DNA from 2 places in the Lactobacillus sp. 3B(2020) genome. Region 2 is predicted to be linked to the other one. Evidence: predicted binding sites of a transcription regulator. Region 2 holds the regulator's gene; the other holds the start of a gene.
What was found. The regulator HrcA, encoded in region 2, represses chaperone genes, less so after heat shock. The targets are predictions, from matches to a motif close to TTAGCACTCNNNNNNNNNGAGTGCTAA.
Positions count from the first base shown of each region.

Region 1: clpP (ATP-dependent Clp endopeptidase proteolytic subunit ClpP) is a predicted target of HrcA. The motif match lies at 6,502-6,528, and genes of this name have one in related genera.

Region 1 covers NZ_CP047410.1:453,154-463,552, reverse strand. Annotated here, with positions in the region: gene rnr (ribonuclease R) at 1-2,101, opposite strand, end outside; gene secG (preprotein translocase subunit SecG) at 2,217-2,447, opposite strand; gene GTO83_RS02170 (LacI family DNA-binding transcriptional regulator) at 2,534-3,529, opposite strand; gene scrK (fructokinase ScrK) at 3,862-4,737, opposite strand; gene GTO83_RS02160 (glucose-6-phosphate isomerase) at 4,835-6,193, opposite strand; gene clpP (ATP-dependent Clp endopeptidase proteolytic subunit ClpP) at 6,546-7,136, shown strand; gene GTO83_RS02150 (IS1182 family transposase) at 7,284-9,011, shown strand; gene GTO83_RS02145 (NAD(P)/FAD-dependent oxidoreductase) at 8,969-10,294, opposite strand; gene GTO83_RS02140 (hypothetical protein) at 10,307-10,399, opposite strand, start outside.
Region 2 covers NZ_CP047410.1:1,366,618-1,377,016, forward strand. Annotated here, with positions in the region: gene lepA (translation elongation factor 4) at 1-1,708, opposite strand, end outside; gene dnaJ (molecular chaperone DnaJ) at 1,815-2,960, opposite strand; gene dnaK (molecular chaperone DnaK) at 3,025-4,884, opposite strand; gene grpE (nucleotide exchange factor GrpE) at 4,909-5,487, opposite strand; gene hrcA (heat-inducible transcriptional repressor HrcA) at 5,498-6,547, opposite strand; gene GTO83_RS06820 (hypothetical protein) at 6,659-7,030, shown strand; gene GTO83_RS06825 (UDP-N-acetylmuramoyl-L-alanyl-D-glutamate--2,6-diaminopimelate ligase) at 7,115-8,596, opposite strand; gene GTO83_RS06830 (hypothetical protein) at 8,597-9,379, opposite strand; gene asnB (asparagine synthase (glutamine-hydrolyzing)) at 9,381-10,399, opposite strand, start outside.

The DNA.
Region 1 (10,399 bases), 910 kb from region 2:
CAACCCGAAGTAACTTTACCTTAACCGGTTGCCCAATTTGGAAGATATAATGATTGCGCCGGCCAACTAAGGCCATGTATTTTTCAAGATATTCATAGAAGTCATCTTGCATGACACTAATATGAATCAAGCCTTCAACCGTATTTTCAAGCGCCACAAAGAGGCCAAACTTCATAACAGAAGATACTACAGCATCGAAGGTTTCTCCAATGTGGTCTTCCATGTATTCAGCCTTCTTCATACTATCAACGTCCCGCTCGGTATCAATCCCCCGCCGTTCGGTCATCGAAGTATGCTCAGCAACTTCTTTTAAAACTCCATCATACTTAGCCTTAGCTTCAGCTCCCGTTCCATTTTCAGCATACCAGCGAATTAAACGATGGACCGTCGTATCTGGGTACCGCCGAATTGGGGAAGTAAAGTGGGTGTAGTACTTTGCCCCTAGACCAAAGTGACCGCGCTCTTCATCAGAATACTTAGCTTGTTGCATACTCCGCAACATCATTACTTGGACCATTTGTTCTTCTGGTGTGCCAGCAACGTCCTTCAAAACCTTTTGTAGCATCTTTGGCGAAACGTCGTTCAAACTCCCCTTCATTTGAATCCCAAAGACTGAGAGAAATTCCGCAAAGTTCTTAATCCGGTCCGCATCGGGAGTTTCATGGATCCGGTAAAGAAATGGCACGTGGAGTTTAAAGTAGTGTTCTGCCACCGTTTCATTAGCAGCTAACATAAAGGATTCAATCATCCGTTCTGATAGGCCCCGGTCCCGCAACTCAATATCGATTGGGTGGCCAAGATCATCCACGATAATTTTAGCTTCTGGGGCTTCAAAATCAATGGCTCCTCGTTGATGACGGTGCTTAAGTAAGATCCGGTGAAGTTCGGCCATTGTTTCAAACATTGGCACTAATTCCCGGTATTCTTGGCGCGTCTTTTCATCATGCGCTTCCAGAATCTTATTAACGGCCTTGTAAGTCATCCGCGCGTGCGAACGAATGACGGATGGAAAGATATCTTCCTTAACGATGTTCCCTTGGGGATCAATTTCCATTTCACAAGACATCGCCAACCGTTCTTCATTCGGGTTTAAAGAACAAATCCCGTTTGATAACCGTTTTGGCAACATCGGAACTACCCGGTCCGTTAAGTAAACCGAAGTCCCCCGACGGTAAGCTTCTTGATCCAATGGCGTACCCGGCTTAACGTAGTGGGAAACATCAGCGATGTGAACCCCAAGATGGTAGTTACCATTGTCTAATTTCCAAGCCACGACGGCATCGTCCAAGTCTTTCGATTCAATACTGTCGATCGTAACTAATGGTTGATCAGTTAGATCCCGACGCCCCACCTTTTCTTCAGGTAAAACGTGCAATGGAATGGCATTAGCTTGATCAAGGGCTTCCTTTGGAAACTCGTGCGGAACATCATGGGCATAGATGACTGATAAAATATCAATTCCCGGTTCATCCTTATCCCCAATCACTTCGGTGACCGCTCCCGTCAAAATTTCTGGAGATTCATCACTCGGATAGGCGGTAATCGTAGCGGTTACGACTTCATTATCTTGCGGATGCAGGCCTTGGTCCGTCACAAAGAAACGGAAGTTAGCCAATTTCTTATCTTTTAAGATAATTTCTCCGATAAAGTTACCCATCGTCAGGTTCTTAAACTCACCAACAACGTGTTCATAGTGATGTTCTAAGATCTCCGTAACTTCACCTTCTGGGCCTTGTTCCTTTGTTGGATCACCGGCTCGCAGAATCTTTACTTTGACCTCATCCCCCGTTAGAGCATGGGCGGTATGGTCAGGGTTAACGTAAACATCAGGGAGGGTTTCATCATAAGCAACGAAGCCAAAGCCCTTAGCATTTCCGTGGAAAACCCCAACAATTTCTTGTTGTTGGGGGACGAGCTTAAATTCCCCCTGGTCAGTTACTTCAACCAAATTTTCCCGTTCCATTTGGGCTAAGGCTTGGATTAAGGGCTTAAAATCATCGGCCGTTTCCTTTTTAATTAGGCGGCCGATTTTTTCGGCTGACAAACTAATCGTGGGATTAGTCCCCAAGACCTTTAAAATTTGTTCCTTTAATTCTGTCATTAAGTATTCCTCTCAATTATTTCATGTGCTGGAGAAAGCTAAATTGCAAAATAAAAGGCCATGGCACCTGCCACAGCCTCTTCAATCAGTATTACTTTTTGTTCGCCGCGGTCGTCTAATGTGACGTGGTGTAAATGATCGCCAAAGCCAAAATAAAGAAGATCGCCCCAACGATGGTTGTAACAATCTGCATGACAGCTTCAAAGCCCCGGGATTTCCGCCGGGAGAATAAATCTCCTGAACCACCAGTCAATGCAGACATTGCATCGTTATCAGTTTTCGCTGGCTGCATCATTACGCAGGCAATTAAGACAACGCAGTCGATCAAGAAGAGGGTTATTAACATTGTTATTCCTCCTATTTTCAACCACAACATATCTTTATGATCATAACATATTTCAACAGATTTGCCTACTTAGATCCCTGAAATCTTTATTTAGCGATCGCTTTAAGGGTCGTTCCCGTTTTTAGACTAACGGGTAGAACCGTTGTAGATGGGGTAAATTTACCATTAATTCGGTCAGCTAACAATTGAACCGCATAGGTCGCCATCTGTTTAATTGGCTGAACAATGGTTGCTAATTCAGGAACCAATTCTTGGGTTGCCTGAGCACCGTCATAACCAACGATTTGAAGTTGAGCTGGCACTTGGTAACCCCGTTGGCGAGCAATGCTTAAAATCCGCGCCGCATCTAAGTCGTTACTAGCAAAAATTCCATCAACGTTGGGATGCTCGTCAAACAAGCGGTTAAAAAGTTGATTTCGATCCGCCACGGTTTCGTTATTTTTAACGGTGTAGGTATAACTAACTAAACCCTTTTCCTTCATAGTGTCTTCAAAGGCCCGCTCCCGCTGATTGTCATGCCACTTAGAAGGATTAACACGATAAGTATGCACAATGTGTTGACATCCCCGCGCAATCAAAGCTTCCGTTGCCAACCGGGCTCCAGCGTAATTATCTGACGCTACCACTGGGATATCATTCCGTAAAAAGCGGTCTAAGGCAACCACCGGTAAATTGGCATGCTGGTATTCTTGAAGGTCGTTATTATGGGTGGCAATAATTAGGCCGTCGACTTGATGACCCATTAACTGTTGAAGATAACGTTCTTCTTTGGTTGAGTTATCTAAGGCATCACTGATTAAAACCTTATAACCACGTTGGAACAATGCATCTTCCAAGTACATCGTTAGCTCGCCAAAAAATGGATTAGCAACTGTCGGAACTAAAATTCCAATTAATTTTGTTTCTTGGGTATGCAATTGTTGGGCAATCACATTCGGATGATAATTCAAATCCGCCATGGCTTGTTCGACTTTTTGGATTGTTTTTTCACTTAAGGAACCCCGGCGATTAATCACCCGAGATACGGTGGTTTTGGAGACACCGGCACGCTCCGCCACATCTTCCAGTTTCAACTTCTTCATGGGCTTCTTCCCTTACTAAAATAATTAATTCCATTATACCATGCTCAATAAGGGGCGAGATGAAACATTTTAGCTCGTGTGAACACTAGAAAAGCCACCTTGCATGAGAAGCAGCCCACATTGCTAATCATCAAGATGGCTTTTAAATTTAATTGATTACGTAAGATATGGACTAAACATTGAACCTCGCTTGCTAGTCCCACCGTCCTAAGCAATACCCAATATAATCAAGTTCTACTTCTAGGAATCTGCACTCTAGCTAAGCGGAGAACTTTTAGTCCAGCTAAACAGTACTTTTTGCTTATTTATCACAGATTTCCTCGAAAAGCACCTTAATTTTCATATGCTCTCAAAGCCAAAGCAAAGTTACCAACCGTAGCGGAACCATTATTCTTAGCCAATGGCATTACGATGTACTTGTCAAGGTCGCCAACTTCAACGTAGCCGTTCAAGAGTTCCTTAAATTGGGCCCGAACCTTCTTCAAGAATTCTTCACTAACAACCCCACCACCAAAAATAATCTTGGCTGGCCGGAACATCAAGGTTGTGTCGAGCGCAGCTTGGGCGACATAGTAAGCCATAATATCCCAAACATGATCCGTCAAAGGCACATCTTGCCCCTTCTTACCAGTCCGCGCTTCAAAGGTTGGGCCTGAAACTAATCCTTCGAGGCAGTCACCGTGGAATGGGCAAATCCCTTTAAAGTCAAGGTCATCTGGGTGGCGCTTAAGCCGAATGTGCCCCATTTCAGTGTGGCCCATATCACCAACAAACTTACCATCAATGACCGCACCAGCACCAACCCCAGTTCCGATCGTGTAGTAAACCAGGGACTGCAACTTTTGGTTAAAGAGGGTTGATAAAACATATTCCCCAAATGCAGAACCATTGACATCAGTGGTCCAGTAAATTGGTAAGTTGAATTCCTTCTTTAATGTTCCAACAAAGTCAACATTTGACCAACCCGGCTTCGGGGTGTTCGTGATGTAACCATACTTTGGTGAATTATGACGGATTTCAATTGGTCCAAAGGAAGCCACCGAAATTGCCTTTAAATCTGGGAACTTCTTAAAGTAATCAATTGTCCTTTGCAAGGTTTCTTCTGGCGTCGTAGTTGGAAAATGAACACTATCCATAATCCGATAATCTTCGTTACCTACCGCACATACAAACTTCGTTCCACCTGCTTCAACACTACCTAATAACATGTCTATCGCTCCTTTTTAATGCATATTGTAACCGCTTAACATAGTCCTTGAAATTTAACCGCCCGGCCGCAACCAGGCGGTTAATCCTCAAACTTAACTATTTATTTTCAGCCATTTCCTTGCGAAGCCGATCGCCGACTTCTTCAAAACCAGGCTTTCCAAGCAAACCAAACATGTTGGTCTTGTAAGCTTCAACTCCTGGTTGGTTGAATGGGTTAATCCCGTTCAAGTAACCAGAAATAGCAATGGCAACTTCAAACCAGTAAATTAAGTAACCTAACGTAAAGGCATCTTCCTTATCAATGTGAACCGTCATTACTGGAACACCACCAGTCGTGTGAGCGGCAACAACGGCTTCATAAGCCTTCGTGTTAACCCAGTCCATGTTCTTACCTTGCAGATATTCAAGACCATCAAGGTTGGAGTCAGCCGTTGGAATTGTCATATCATGGTTTGGCGTATCTAACTTAACAACCGTTTCCATCAGATTCCGCCGACCTTCTTGGATGTATTGACCCAAGGAGTGGAGGTCCGTCGTAAAGTTAGCGCTTGATGGATAAATCCCCTTTTGGTCCTTCCCTTCGGATTCACCAGCTAATTGCTTCCACCATTCTGCAAACATCGTCATGTTTGGTTCGTAGTTTTCCAACAATTCAGTGGTGTAACCCTTCCGGTAAAGGATGTTACGATAAGCAGCGTATTGGTAAGCTTCATTCTTCGTTAAATCAGCATCTGTGTATGTGTCTTCAGCTGCCTTAGCTCCAGCCATCAATTGGTCAATATCTGCTCCAGAAGCCGCGATTGGCAAAAGTCCAACGGCCGTTAAAACAGAGTAACGACCACCAACACCGTCCGGAATAACAAAGGTCTCCCAACCAGCAGCGTCCGCTTCCGTCTTCAAGGCACCCCGCTTCCGGTCAGTTGTAGCGTAAATCCGCTTGTTAGCTTCGGCTTCACCATACTTCTTGATCAATAATTCCTTAAAGATCCGGAAAGCAATTGAAGGTTCCGTTGTCGTTCCGGACTTAGAAATAACGTTAACTGAGAAGTCCCGGTCGCCAATCAACTTGATCAAATCGTAAACGTAAGAACTGGAAAGGGAGTTCCCAGCAAATAGAACCAATGGGGCCTTCCGATCTTCTGCTGTTTCCGCTTGGTAGAAGCTCTTGTGTAAGAAGTCAATGGCCATCCGAGCTCCTAAGTATGAGCCCCCGATCCCGATAACAACTAAAACATCAGAATCAGATTGGATCTTCTTGGCAGCGGCCTTGATCCGGTCAAATTCTTCCTTATCATAATCCGTTGGTAAGTGCAACCAGTCACGGAAGTCAGCACCGGCACCCGTGCCTTGACGAAGTTGCTCGTCAGCAGCGTTTACCATGGCTTGCATTTCACCTAATTCGTTGGGTTGGACGAATTTCTTTAACGCAGAACTGTCAAATGATACGTGAGCCATTAATAAAACCTCTTTCTTCTACAAAATCATTTTTAACTATCTAGTAAAGATGATAGGCGTTTGTGAACTCGTTTTCAACAGTCAAATCCAAGCATCCTACCGAATAGTCTCGGCAAACCACTTCTTTGAAAATAATTGTAAGCGGTTTCCTTCATCAACGACTATAATATATCCCACTTTCCGCTTTATGTCAACCGGTTGAAATAGTAAATTTTGAAAGTTTATCAAAATTGGATTTTTCGCTAAAAAGAAAAAGTGAATAAATTATTTGACCTTTTTTGACCTATAGAGTAAACTGTTCATATCAGTTAGCAAAGCTTGCTAACTACTGCTAATTAAGGAGGCACATGGTATGAACTTAGTACCGACTGTCATTGAACAATCCTCACGTGGGGAACGTGCTTATGACATTTACTCACGGCTTCTTAAGGATCGGATCATTATGGTCTCTGGTCCAATTGAAGACAACATGGCAAACTCAATTGTTGCGCAATTACTATTCTTAGACGCGCAAGACTCAACCAAAGATATTTACATGTACATTAATTCTCCTGGTGGTGTAGTTACCTCTGGGATGGCAATTTACGACACGATGAACTTCATCAAGTCTGATGTTCAAACGATCGTGATCGGGATGGCCGCCTCAATGGCTAGTGTCCTCGTATCATCTGGAGCGAAGGGTAAGCGGTTTGGTTTACCACACTCAACAGTGATGATTCACCAACCTTCTGGTGGTGCTCAAGGACAACAAACTGAAATCCAAATTGCCGCTGAAGAAATCTTGAAGACCCGGAAGATGATTAACGAAATTTTGGCTAAGAATTCTGGTCAAAGTTTTGAAAAGGTTCAACAAGATACTGAACGTGACAATTACATGACCGCTCAAGAAGCCGTTGATTACGGTTTGCTTGACGGTATCATGGACAACAGTCAACTCAAGTAGAATGAGGCTGGGAAAAAACTCCTAGTCCAAAGTAAAAACCGGATGATGAATTTCTTAAACAATTCATCATCCGGTTTTTATGTACACAGGAAGTTGCTCCTGATATGATGTAATTATCACGAAAACAAACAAAAAGGAGCGATTTCCATGTATCAAAATTATACCATAGGGCAAACCGAATTCGTACTAAACTATAACTATGATTTACCAAAGAACCATATTGCGCGACTAATTAGTGCATTTGTCGACTCAATTCCACAGGAGGTTCTATTGGAAGAGTCGGTGGCGGCTACTGGCCGCCCTGCATCGCATCCAGCAATTATGCTTAAGATCCTCTTGTTTGCCTACTCGCGTCAAACCTATTCTGGAAGAAAGATTGAAATGATGTTGGATGAGAGTCTACCAATGCGTTGGTTAGCCCATGACTATACTTATAGTTACCACACCATCAATAACTTTCGGAGCAGTCAGCACGCTAGTAATCTGATCAAGCGTGCTTTTGTCTACTTTACCATGGCTTTAACAGATCACGGCCTAATTCAAAATGATGCAGTTTTTATTGATGGAACCAAGGTCGAAGCTGATGCCAATAAATATTCATTTACTTGGCGTCGTGCAGTGGAAAAGTACCACGCTAAGTTAAGGGAAAAGACAAGTAAGATTTATGAGGAATTAGTGGAAAAACGAGTGGTGCAAGAAATGGCGCCAGAGCTGGTCACTTCTGCCGAAGGCATGAAAACAATGGAACAAGAACTCGGAGAGCAAATCACTAAATTAGATGAAGAGATTGAGCAAGAACCCAAAATCATCAAAGGTGGTTCAGTTAGGAAACGGCGTCGTCGTTTCCTAAAAAAACTTCGCCACCAGCTAAGCAACGACTTAATTCCTCGTGCCCAAAAGTATGAACATGCCGAAGATATCTTCCAAGGTCGCAATAGCTACTCCAAGACTGATCATGATGCGACTTTTATGTGTATGAAAGAAGATCCGATGATGAATCGGGAATTGAAACCTGGCTATAACTTACAAATTGCCACTCATAAGCAATTTGTTCTTGATTACGGATTATTTTCAAACCCAACTGATACAAGGACTTTAGTGCCATTTCTTAAGCAATTTCATGCCTTAGGCTTCTTTAAACATATCGTCGCTGATGCAGGTTATGGTAGTGAATACAATTACACAACGATTCTTGATCAGTTTGAAAAGCAACCTATTATTCCCTATACAACTTATCAAAAGGAACAGAAGCGCAAGTTTAAAAACGACCCAACTAACTCACAAAATTGGCAGTATAACGCCGAAGATGATTACTATATTGATCATTTAGGGGTTCGTTTTAGCTTTTATCGGTATAGTGAGCAAATCGATAAATATGGTTTCAAACGTGATTTTAAAATCTATCGGGCAGATAAGCACCAGCCGTCAGCGCAATTGGATAAATTAACGAAAACACCAGGTGGTCGGCAACGTTATATGAAGGTTAACCCGACCTGGAATTATTACAAAGCAAAAGTGAAAGCGACCCTCTCAAGTGACGAAGGTAAGGCGATTTATCGTCGACGGAAGTTCGACGTTGAGCCAGTCTTTGGTCACATGAAGAGGGATTTTGGCATACGCCGAACTCACTTGCGTGGTCAACGGGCTGTGGAAAATGACATTGGCCTGGCCCTGATGACATTAAACATAACGAAATTGGGACAATTAATTAACCGATGGAGGGCCAATTTCATAAATAATCGAAAATCCGGACTACAATTTTTGATCAAGGCAAAAATTATAGTCCGGATTTTAATGTTAGAGGGGCAAAAATTAATAGTTAATTCCCAGCCTCATTTCAACCAATTGCCAACGTTATCACCTAACGCTGGGTAAATCCCAATCGCAACTTGTTGATACTGCTTGCGACTTATCTTAAGGCCAATCATTGGGATTAAGTAGTTTACTTCATCAGCAGCATGATCACCAACTGCACTGACGCCAACTAAGTGATCGTCATGATAAACAAGAGTTAATTCACTGGTTTGATCATTTTCTCCTGCCTTCAAGCTTCCGTATTTCAAGGATTGGTGGTGAATTTGATAGGCGGAATCTTCAATTACCTGGTCTGGATTAACGCCAGCTAAAGCAACCTCTGGAAAGCTAAAGGTTGCTTGCCCAATTACCGGGTATTTAATTGGTGCTTTTTCTTGTCCCATCAAGTAGTCAAAGAGATATTGCCCTTCAAATTCCGCAACCGGCGTTAATTTGGGCTCCGACCTCGATACAACATCCCCTACTGCATAGATTCCAGGGATATTAGTCATTAGATGTTCGTCAACGATAATCCCTTGGTGATCAATTTTAATTCCAACCCGTTCCAAGTGTAAGCGATCAAGATTAGGTCGTCGGCCAGTTGCGCCAATTACATAATCAGTAGGGAAAGAGCCATGATCAGTTTGGACAATGAAACCCCCGTCAGCCGTTTCGATTGCTTCCGGCGTCACGTTATATTCGAAACGAATCCCCCGTGCTTCCATTGCGGCAACTACTTTCTGGACATCTTGACTAGGGAAAGCTCTTAGTATCCGATTAGAATGAATCAACATCGTAACTTTAGCCCCAGCAGCGGCAACTAAGGTGGCTAATTCCATGGCAACAATTCCCCCACCAATAATGATAATTCGGGATGGTAAGTCCTTTAACGAGAGGACCTCAGTACTAGTGTGCAAGTATTCGTTACCAATAATTGGCAAGACAACGGGACTTTGTCCAGTGGCAATAATAATGCGCTCGCCCTCATAGTTAACGCCGTTTACCCTTACTATGTGTTTGTCCACCAAACTGGCATACCCACTTATTGTGTCATGGGTTCGTTCAATGTTTGCCTTGGTTTCAGCTGGCCAGGAATTAAAACGATGAAGTTTGGTTTGCATTAACTGATGCCAGTCAAGAACTGCAGGGTGGCTAATCCCCCGACCTACTAATTGTTGTGATTGGATAACCGCTCGAGCGGCTCCCGCTAAGAAAATTTTCGGTTCACAACCATAATTCGGACAAGTTCCCCCAAATTGATTTCCTTCAATTACCAACACCCGGTGGTCAGTCTTAGCTAGCAAATTGGATAGTTTGTAGGCAGCCGGCCCCGAACCAATCAAAATTTCGTCATAACGTATCATCTTAATTTCTCCTTACTTTACCGGCACATAGTGAACTTTAGTATCGTTAGTTGGATTATTAATTTTAACCGTCGTTTCAACAGGTAAATAGCCTTCAATTGCTGG
Region 2 (10,399 bases):
GGTCAGGGTCACCAGTATGAATGCGCGCAGTAACATCTTTCCGATAAGCCTTAATGGTAGTCCGGGCAATAATTTTCGAGCCAATTGCGGCTTGAATTGGAATCTCAAAGTTTTGCCGCGGAATAATTTGTTTCAGCTTAACCGCAATTTCCCTTCCTCGTTCCGCAGAGAAATCTCGGTGCGTAATAAAACTTAAAGCATCAACCCGTTCCCCATTCAAAAGGATATCAATCTTTACCAAGTCGCTGATCCGATAGTCATCAATTTCATAATCTAAGGAAGCATATCCATGAGTACTAGACTTTAACTTATCAAAAAAATCGTAAATAATTTCAGCCAGTGGAATATGATAGATCACATTAACTCGCGTATCACTCAGGTATTCCATCGTATCGAATTGGCCCCGCTTGCGTTGGCAAAGTTCCATAACTGGCCCAACGTAATCATTTGGTACCATAATCGATGCTTTTACAAAGGGTTCTTTGATGTCCTTAATTGCAGAAACATCAGGCATTTCAGCTGGATTCTCTACTTCTTTCGTTGTGCCATCATGAAGATCCACATGATAGGTTACGGATGGTGCAGTCGTAATTAGGTCGAGATCAAATTCCCGTTCAAGTCGTTCCTGAACCACATCCATGTGTAGCAATCCGAGGAACCCACATCGGAAACCAAAGCCAAGTGCTTGTGAGGATTCAGGTTCAAAAGTCAAAGCAGCGTCATTCAGTTGAAGCTTCTCTAAGGCCTCCCGCAAATCATTAAACTTTGCATTATCGGTTGGATAAAGCCCAGCATACACCATTGGTGTCATTTGTCGGTAACCAGCTAAGGCTTCTTCCGTTGGGTGTGTTGCTGATGTCACAGTATCCCCGACTTGGGTATCCTTAATATCTTTAATTGCCGCTGTAATATAGCCAACATCACCAGCCATCAGAACATCTCGCTCAAGCGGCTTAGGCGAATTAATCCCGACTTCGGCCACTTCATACTCGGAACCGCTGTTCATAAGCTTTATTCGGTCACCTTTTTTTACCGTTCCTTCAAAGATCCGAATTGAAAGGACCACTCCACGATAATCATCGTATTTAGAGTCAAAGATTAAGGCTTTTAATGGGGCCGTTAAGTCGCCAGTTGGGGCTGGCACATCCTTGACGATTTTTTCAAGTACTTGATCGACACCCAAACCAGTTTTGGCACTAATATCAACTGCCTTATCAGTTTCAAGCCCGATTTCATCTTCAATTTGTTCCCGAGTTCCTGCCGGATCAGCAGAAGGTAAATCTACCTTGTTAATGACTGGTAAAATTGATAGATCATTATCGAGGGCTAAATAAACATTGGCTAAAGTTTGGGCTTCGACCCCTTGAGTAGCATCAACCACCAAAACAGCGCCTTCACAAGCAGCTAAAGACCGCGAAACTTCATATGAAAAGTCCACGTGGCCTGGGGTATCAATTAAATGGAAAATATAATCTTGCCCATCTTTGGCATGATAGGTTAAAGCAACCGCATTTAACTTAATGGTAATTCCTCGTTCCCGCTCTAGCGGCATATCATCAAGAATTTGGTTTTTCATTTCCCGCTTACTAATTGTATCCGTCATTTCCAATATTCGATCCGCTAAAGTTGACTTCCCGTGATCAATATGGGCGACGATCGAAAAATTTCGGATCCGAGATTGCCGTTCTTTCATTGCTGCTAAATCCATTTTCTCCGCTCACTTTCAATTAAACTATCTAATTATCTAGTATACCAAAGATTGCTATGGAATAGAAAAAGCTGAGTGAAACTTTTCGTCTCAACTCAGCCTTAACTCATTTTTCATCAAAGGCATCCCGCAACTTATCGAAAAAGCCGCCTTTATAGCCTTTGACGTGTTCACCAGAAGCAGCCGCAAAGGCCATTAAAGCTTCCTTTTGCCGCTTATTAAGGTTTTTAGGGGTCTTAACGTGAATCGTTACGTGTTCATCCCCAGTTCCTTTGCCATTAATAAATGGGACTCCCTTGCCGCGAAGACGGAAATTAGTTTCCGACTCAGTTCCAGCAGGAATTTTTAAGTCAACATCGCCATGGACCGTTTTAACTTTAATCTTGTCCCCAAGGGCTGCTTGGGTAAAGGAAATATCTTGGTCGACATAGATTGTCGTCCCATCCCGACGGAAGTCACGACTTGGGGTAACTCGGAAGAGGATATAAAGGTCACCGTATGGGCCACCGTTTTGGCCAACCTCACCTTGACCTTGTAATCGCAATTGTTGACCATCATCAACCCCAGCTGGGACTTTAACCTTCAATTCATGACGTTCGCTAACATGACCTTGGCCATGACACTTTGTACATTGATCATCTGGACGAACTTCTTGACCCGTCCCATGGCAAGTTGGACAAACTTCTTGCGACTGCATCATTCCCATCATCGTCTGACGCTGATGCAAGATGAAGCCTTGTCCACCACATTGGTGACAAGTTACTGGACTCTTCCCAGGCTTAGCACCAGTCCCGTGACATACATCACATTGGGTATCCCGCGTATACTTAATGGTGGTTTGCTTACCCTTAATGGCTTCCATAAAATCAAGGGTCATCGTATATTGCAAATCTCGACCTTGTTGAGGCGCCCGGGGATCCCGCCGCCGACCAGCACCACCAAAGAGATCTCCAAACAGATCAGAAAAATCACTGAATCCTTGGGCCCCGCCGAACCCTTGGTTACCAAAGCCTTGACCACCAAAACCTCCTTGGGGACCAGCGGAACCAAATTGATCATATTGGGCCCGCTTTTGCGAATCACTTAAAGTTTCGTAGGCTTCGTTAATATCCTTAAACTTTTGCTCAGCCCCCGGTTCATGGTTAACATCCGGGTGGTACTTTGCTGCTAATTTCCGGTAAGCTCGTTTAATTTCAGCTTCAGAAGCGTCCTTTTTGACCCCTAAAATATCATAGTAGTCTTTTTCTGCCATTCTTTTTCCCCGCTTTTAATTCACAAAAGAGGTTGGGCAAAACTCAACCTCCTAAGCAATTTAACTATTTCTTGTCGTCTGGGTTAACTTCTTCAAAGTCACCGTCCACGGTCTTACCGTCATCGTTACCCTTTTGGTTGTCATTACCAGAAGTTGGGTTACCTTGAGCACCACCATTTTGTTGTTGTGCTTGTTGGTATAACTTAACCGTCAAGTCTTGGATAATCTTATTCAAATCGTCCTTCTTCGTCTTCATTGCTTCGATGTCGTTTGCATCCTTAGCCTTTTGAAGAGCTTCCTTAGCATCCTTAGCTTTTTGAATTTCGTCTGCTGATACCTTACCATCAAGTTCTTTTAAGGTCTTATCAGTTTGGAAGAGTAGCTGATCGGTTTCGTTGCGAACATCTGCTTCTTCCTTCTTCTTCTTATCAGCTTCGGCGTTAGCTTCGGCATCCTTCTTCATCCGTTCGATTTCTTCATCCGATAAACCAGAGTTAGACTTGATAGTAATGTTTTGCTTCTTGTGGGTTCCTTGATCTTCGGCAGAAACATTAACAATCCCGTTCTTATCAATATCGAAGGTAACCTTGATTTGAGGAACCCCACGTGGTGCAGGTGGAATATCCGTTAATTGGAAGTTACCAAGCGTCTTGTTATCGGCTGCCATTGGCCGCTCACCTTGAAGAACATGAATATCAACTGCTGGTTGATTATCGGCGGCCGTTGAGAAAATTTGACTCTTTGAAGTTGGAATCGTCGTGTTCCGATCAATCAACTTCGTGAAAACGCCACCCATAGTTTCAATCCCAAGGGAAAGTGGTGTAACGTCAAGTAAAACAACATCCTTAACATCACCTGTTAAGACCCCACCTTGCACAGCAGCCCCAAGGGCAACGGCTTCATCTGGGTTAATGGAGTGGTTAGGTTCCTTACCAGTTAATTCCTTAACCATTTCTTGAACGGCTGGAATCCGGGTTGAACCACCATTAAGGATAACTTCATCAATATCACTAAATGAAAGGTCTGCATCCTTCATGGCGTTCAAAACTGGTTGCTTCGTCCGTTCAACCAAGTCATTCGTAAGTTGGTTGAATTGTGCCCGGGTCAAAGTCTTTTCCAAGTGTAATGGGCCATTTTCACCAGAAGTAATAAATGGTAAGCTGATTTGAGCTTCTTGAACCCCAGAAAGGTCCTTCTTTGCCTTTTCAGCAGCGTCCTTCAACCGTTGAAGCGCCATTTTATTTTGAGAAAGATCAATACCATTTTCAGCCTTGAAGTCGTCAACTAACCAATCCATGATCTTTTGATCGAAGTCATCCCCACCAAGGTGAGTATCACCGTTCGTGGAAAGAACTTGGAAGACCCCATCCCCAAGTTCAAGGATGGAAACATCAAAAGTTCCCCCACCAAGGTCATAAACTAAAATCTTTTCATCCTTGTCTTGCTTATCAAGCCCGTAAGCGAGAGAAGAAGCAGTTGGTTCGTTGATGATTCGCTTAACATCTAACCCAGCAATCTTCCCGGCATCCTTAGTAGCTTGCCGTTGAGCGTCATTGAAGTAGGCCGGAACGGTAATCACCGCTTGCGTAACCGTATCACCAATATAATCTTCAGCATACTTCTTGATGTATTGCAAAATCATTGCTGAGATTTCTTGTGGGGTGTACTTTTTACCTTCAATGTCAACTGTGTAACCAGCTTCCCCCATGTGACTCTTAATGGACTTAACCGTGTTAGGGTTAGTTATTGCTTGCCGTTTTGCCACTTCTCCAACTTGAACTTCGCCGTTCTTAAATGAAACCACAGATGGAGTAGTCCGTCCCCCTTCAGGGTTGGTGATAATCTTTGGTTCGTTACCTTCCATGACGGCAACGGCAGAGTTAGTAGTACCAAGGTCGATACCAATAATCTTATTACTTGCCATTTTTTTACCTTCTTTATTTTTTATTTATTGTGCAACAATGACCATTGCCGGCCGCATTACCCGGTCCTTTAGCATATAGCCAGCTTGCAAAACCTTAACAACCGTTTCCGGCTTTTGACCATCCTCAACCGGTACCGTCTGAACCGCTTGGGAGGTTTGGGGATCGAAAGGCTTGTTCAAAGCTTCGATTTCAGTAACCCCATGTTCCTTCAACGCTTGTTCCAAATGATCGTGGACCATTTGAATGCCCTTCTTTAATTGTTTTCCGGCATCATCGGAAACTTCAATTTGGAGGGCCCGCTTTAAATTATCCAAAACCGGCAAAATGCCTTTAACCAAATCTTGCCCGTCATACTTGAGTAAGCTTTCCCGTTCCTTATTAAAACGCTTGGTCATGTTTTGAATTTCTGCTTCTGCCCGTAGGTACTGATCATCCTTTGTACTTACGTCAGCCTGCAACTTTTCAATTTGTGCTTTTAAAATCGTCACTTGATCATCGGCGGTTGGCTTCGTTTTTGCTTGATCTGACTTAGCCTTAACTTGGTCCGTCGCTTGATCTTGTTTTTCTTCGACTGGTTTTGTCGATTTTTCTTTCTTTGCCATTTAATCCCTCCTAAGAATCATAATAATGATGATAGTAGTTTAGTAACCGTTTTGCAAGTTCGTGCCGAAAAGCATCGACTAACCCAATCGTGCGGGAATACGACATCGTGGTTGGTCCGAGGACAGCAACGATGCCTTCGCCAAATTGATCAACTTGATACTTAGCCGTAATCAAAGAATAATTATCTAACAACTTATCCTTTGCAATTTCAGAACCGATTTTAACGGTGATTCCATTTCCACTTGTATCAGTATCAATAATTGAAGAGAGCCGGTCACTTTGATCAAGTAATTCATAAACAGCCTTCATGGCCTTTGCATCTTGATGCGTATCGATTCCCAATAGGTTAAACCGACCACCAACGTAGAAACGCTCCCCCGAAGCTTGATTAACAATACTATCAAAAATTCTTAAAAAGCCTTCTGGTTGTTGTAAATAATCAGTTATTTGAACTGGGATATCTTCTTGCAATCGTTTAATGACCTCTGTTAAGGGTAAACCAACGAGTTGGTCATTGATTAAACGAATCACTGCTTCAACTGCTTCAGGCTCAACTTGCTTTGGAATTGTAAAAGCTTGACTTTCAACCTCACCACTATCCGTAACCAAAATAGCCAAAACCCGAGCATTCCCCAACGGAACCAAACGAAAACCACTTAATTTAACGTTTTGCTGTTCAGGTTTTAAGGTAAAGGCCGTGTAAGAGGTCAAGTTTGAGAGAATTTCCGCAGAATGGGAAACAATCTCATCAATTTTTTGAAACTCAGTCCCCAAGGAATTATGAATCATTGCCGAATCATTTTCGGAAATTGCTGTCGGATCAAGTAAATAATCGACATAATAACGATAGCCCTTTTTAGAAGGGACTCGTCCAGAGGAAGAATGCTCTTTTTTAACAAGTCCTTCGTGCTCTAAAACTACCATTTCATTTCGAATCGTAGCTGAACTAACCTTAATTGGCAGTTCCTGTGCTAGTAACTTTGATCCAACTGGTTGACCAGATACGGTAAACTGACGTACAATCGCCTGGAGGATCAACTCTTGACGTTGTGTTAGCATGTCATCACTTCCTTTTAGCACTTCCAGTTGCTAAGTGCTAAATACAATTAATAATATACCAACCAAAATAGTAAAAGTCAATAAAAGTCAAAACCTTTTGGAGAAAAATTTATGGTAAAAAAATCACAACGTTTTATTCAACCCCACTCAGCCAAAGAAGCAATGCTCTTAATTCAAAAACTCTTTAATCAATATCGAAACGCTCCCTTGACTCAAGAACTTTTAAATTACCATCTCAACCTTTTGCAACGTCTCCAAGGTGATATTAAAGCAGCAACTATTAAGGAAAATAATCCTAAACAACTGGCTGATCTTGAAGAAATGACCCGGGTGATGCAATCCTGGAGTGGTATTCGCTTTACTGGGAAACCCTTTCCTGGCAAGCTTCGTCATTTTCACCTTGTAACTAGTCCCCAACAGCACTTTAAACGTCAAGTTCATAAAATGCATGACAACGGTAGCCACCGGGCAAGCCGTCACTAATAGTAAATCAAAACTCTAAAGCATCATCAAAAAATAAAAGCCAGGGCTAAGTTCATTGCTGAATTTGCTCTGGCTAATTTATTGCTACTTTGCAATTCCCGTTAAAGTTGGCAATTTGGTTTTTAATGCCGCTGAGGCAATCTCAAAATCATCAAAGTGATACTTGGTTTGGCCGATTTGTTGGTAAGTTTCATGGCCCTTACCAGCGATCAAGACTACATCTCCTGGCTGAGCAAGGCGAATTGCTTTTTGAATTGCTTGTTCCCGGTCATAAATTACTAATGGTTGGCGTTGATTATTGCTGACCCCCTTTAGCATTGCAGCCATAATCTGGTGGGGATCTTCGTTTCGGGGATTATCCATAGTGAAAATGGTCTGGCTACTATTGGTAGTTGCAATCTGAGCCATCATTGGTCGTTTGGGGGCATCCCGATCACCACCACAGCCAATCACACAATAGACTTTACGTTGCGCAAATTGGTTTAAGGTTTCCATTACCTTTTTAAGGCCGTCAGGGGTATGAGCGTAGTCAACAATTACGGTAATTCCCGTTGTCGTTGGTACTAACTGGAACCGCCCTTTTACCCCATGAGCATTCTTGAGGGAATTAATTGCGTCTTGAATCGCAATCCCCGAAGCGAAGGCGGTCGCAATTGCGGCTAAACAATTATAGACATTGAATTGGCCAACTAAGGGGACCGTTACAGCATAAGTTTGGTTAAAGGCAACTAATTTAAATTCTACCCCATGCATACTTAAATGGAGCTGTTCCGCACGAAAATCGGCAGTTGGTGCTAGTCCGTAAGTTAAAACTTGGGCGGGAGTATAAGCCGCAAATTCACGACCTACTGGATCATCTTGGTTAATTACCGCCACCTTATCAGGACCTAATTGGCTAAATAAAAGACTTTTAGCCAATTTATATTGTGCCATTGTATGGTGGTATGCTAAGTGATCTTCAGAAAAATTTGTGAAAACGGCAACCTTAAAATCAATCGTCCGCACCCGTTCTTGAACAAGGGCAATCGAAGAAACTTCCATGGCAACGGTTTGAACCTTCTCATCTACCATTTCCCGTAGCCGACGTTGAATAGTCAGTGCATCTGGCGTCGTATTGACGGTTGGAAAAGTTTGCTGACCTATTTTTTGATACAATGTCCCAATTAAACCGGTTAATTGGTCTTGATCCCGAAAAATTTTTTCAATCAGATGCGTTACGGTTGTCTTACCATTCGTACCGGTTACCCCAATCACTTGTAAACGGCGACTCGGTTGTCCGTAAAAATTAGCCGCTAATTCAGCAAGGGCACGGTGAGTGTCATGAACATATACTACCGGAACATTTGCCTCAACCATTTCTTGAGCAACAATTAGCCGTGCTCCCTTTGCAATTGCTTGACCGATAAGTCGATGGCCATCAATCCGACTCCCTTTAATTGCCACAAAAACCGCTCCCGGACGTACTTTTCGGGTATCCTGGGTTAATTCAGTTACTTCAAAATCAGTAAAGTTAACCGGATCCAAGCGACAATATTTTAAAGGCATTATTAATTGCTTTGCTAACATTTAAATCACCCGCCGTTTCTTAGATATCATCACCGAACTGATTAAGGTTCCCACGGTTTCATCAAATTGATCCGTAGCTTGAACCCAAATTGGTAAGTTCGCCTCAGCTGCAAGTAAAACCGCTCGTTCACAGACCACCTGGGCACCTTTCCGCGCCAATTGAATCATCGCTGGATAAGATAGCCAAGAAATTACCCGGGCTGAAGTTGGCCCGGTTGGATCAGTATGCATAACTCCAGCAACATTTTTATATAAAATGACCTGGTCAGCTTTGAGCGCAACTCCAAGCGCCACGGCAGTGGTATCAGACCCCCCGCGACCTAAGGTGGTTACCTTTCCGATTGCCGTTTGGCCCTGAAAGCCAGCGACTACCACCACCTCGTGATTTGCCAAAGCCCGGTTAATTGGACGAGGGTCAACATGGGTAATCCGTGCGGCTTGGTAATCGGTCGTTGTTTGAATCCCTGCTTGGCCGCCACTTAGGCCAACTGCATCTAGTCCTTGCTGGCGAAGTTCATTAACCATTACCAACATCGAAATCGTTTCTCCAAGGCTGGTTAATTGATCTAATTCTTGAAAATTCAATTTTCCGGTTTGACCATGAACCAATTCTAAGAGTGAATCGGTTGCGTATGGATCACCTAACCGGCCCAGTGCTGAAACCACCATCACAACTGCTTTTTGTTTGGCAACCATCGCTTTAACGTGTTGAATCGCGGCTTGCCGTAAATCTGATTTTTGGAGGGAAGTTCCTCCAAATTTTTGGATGATAATCGGTCTCATATTACCAACGCTCCTTTTCACTTGCCGTTAAAACATACTGTTGATACCAAGTCATAAAAGTTAGCACTGTCCAAAGCTGCCGGGAATAATCCGCCTTTCCCCGACGATGATTCGCTAATAATTTCAGAAAATATGCTTTACGAAAAAATTGATCGGTTGGTGAAGTGATAATAATTTGCCGGGCCCAATCATACATTTCGTCCTTTAGCCAATGCCGAATTGGAACTGGAAAGCCAAGTTTGGGACGCTTTAAAACTGCTACTGGAACAAGTCCTTCGGCAGCCTTACGAAGAATTGCTTTCGCAGTCTTATTTTGGATCCGCATTTCACTTGGAATTTGACTTGCAACCTGGAACACTTTGCGATCAAGAAAAGGAGTCCGCAGTTCTAAACTAAAGGCCATTGAAGTCCGATCGGCATTGCGAAGGAGGTCGCCGTTTAACCAGCTATGCAAGTCAATTGACTGCATTTTCGTTAAGGGATCGGCTGTCGCAACTTCTCGATAGTACTTAGCAACTGCTTGTGGTGCTGGATGACGAGGATCATAATTTTTCAAAAACTGGGCTTTTTGCGCTTCATCGAAGATAAAAGCATCCCCTACATATCGTTTCTCCAAGGGGGTGGTCCCCCGAAGTAAGAATGATTTTCCCCGCATGCCAGCTGGCATTAGCGTTGCAATCCAATGGAGAGCGCCATTAATAATTTGCGTCTTTTGAAAGATTCGCAATGATTGGGGTTCGTGATAAATCGGATAACCAGCAAATAATTCATCCGCTCCCTCACCCGTAAGTGCCACGGTAACGTGCTGGCGGGTTAATCGGGCTAAGAAAAATTGGGGAACCGCTGCTGGATCGGCTAAAGGATCATCCATTGCCCAAACAAAATATGGGAAGGTAGTCATAAACTCCTCTGGGGTAATCGTAAGTTGGTAATTTTCTACTCCTAAGTGATCGGCAGTCTCGGCTGCAAGGGACAATTCACTATACCCGGGGCGTTCAAATCCAACGGAGAAAGTCTTTA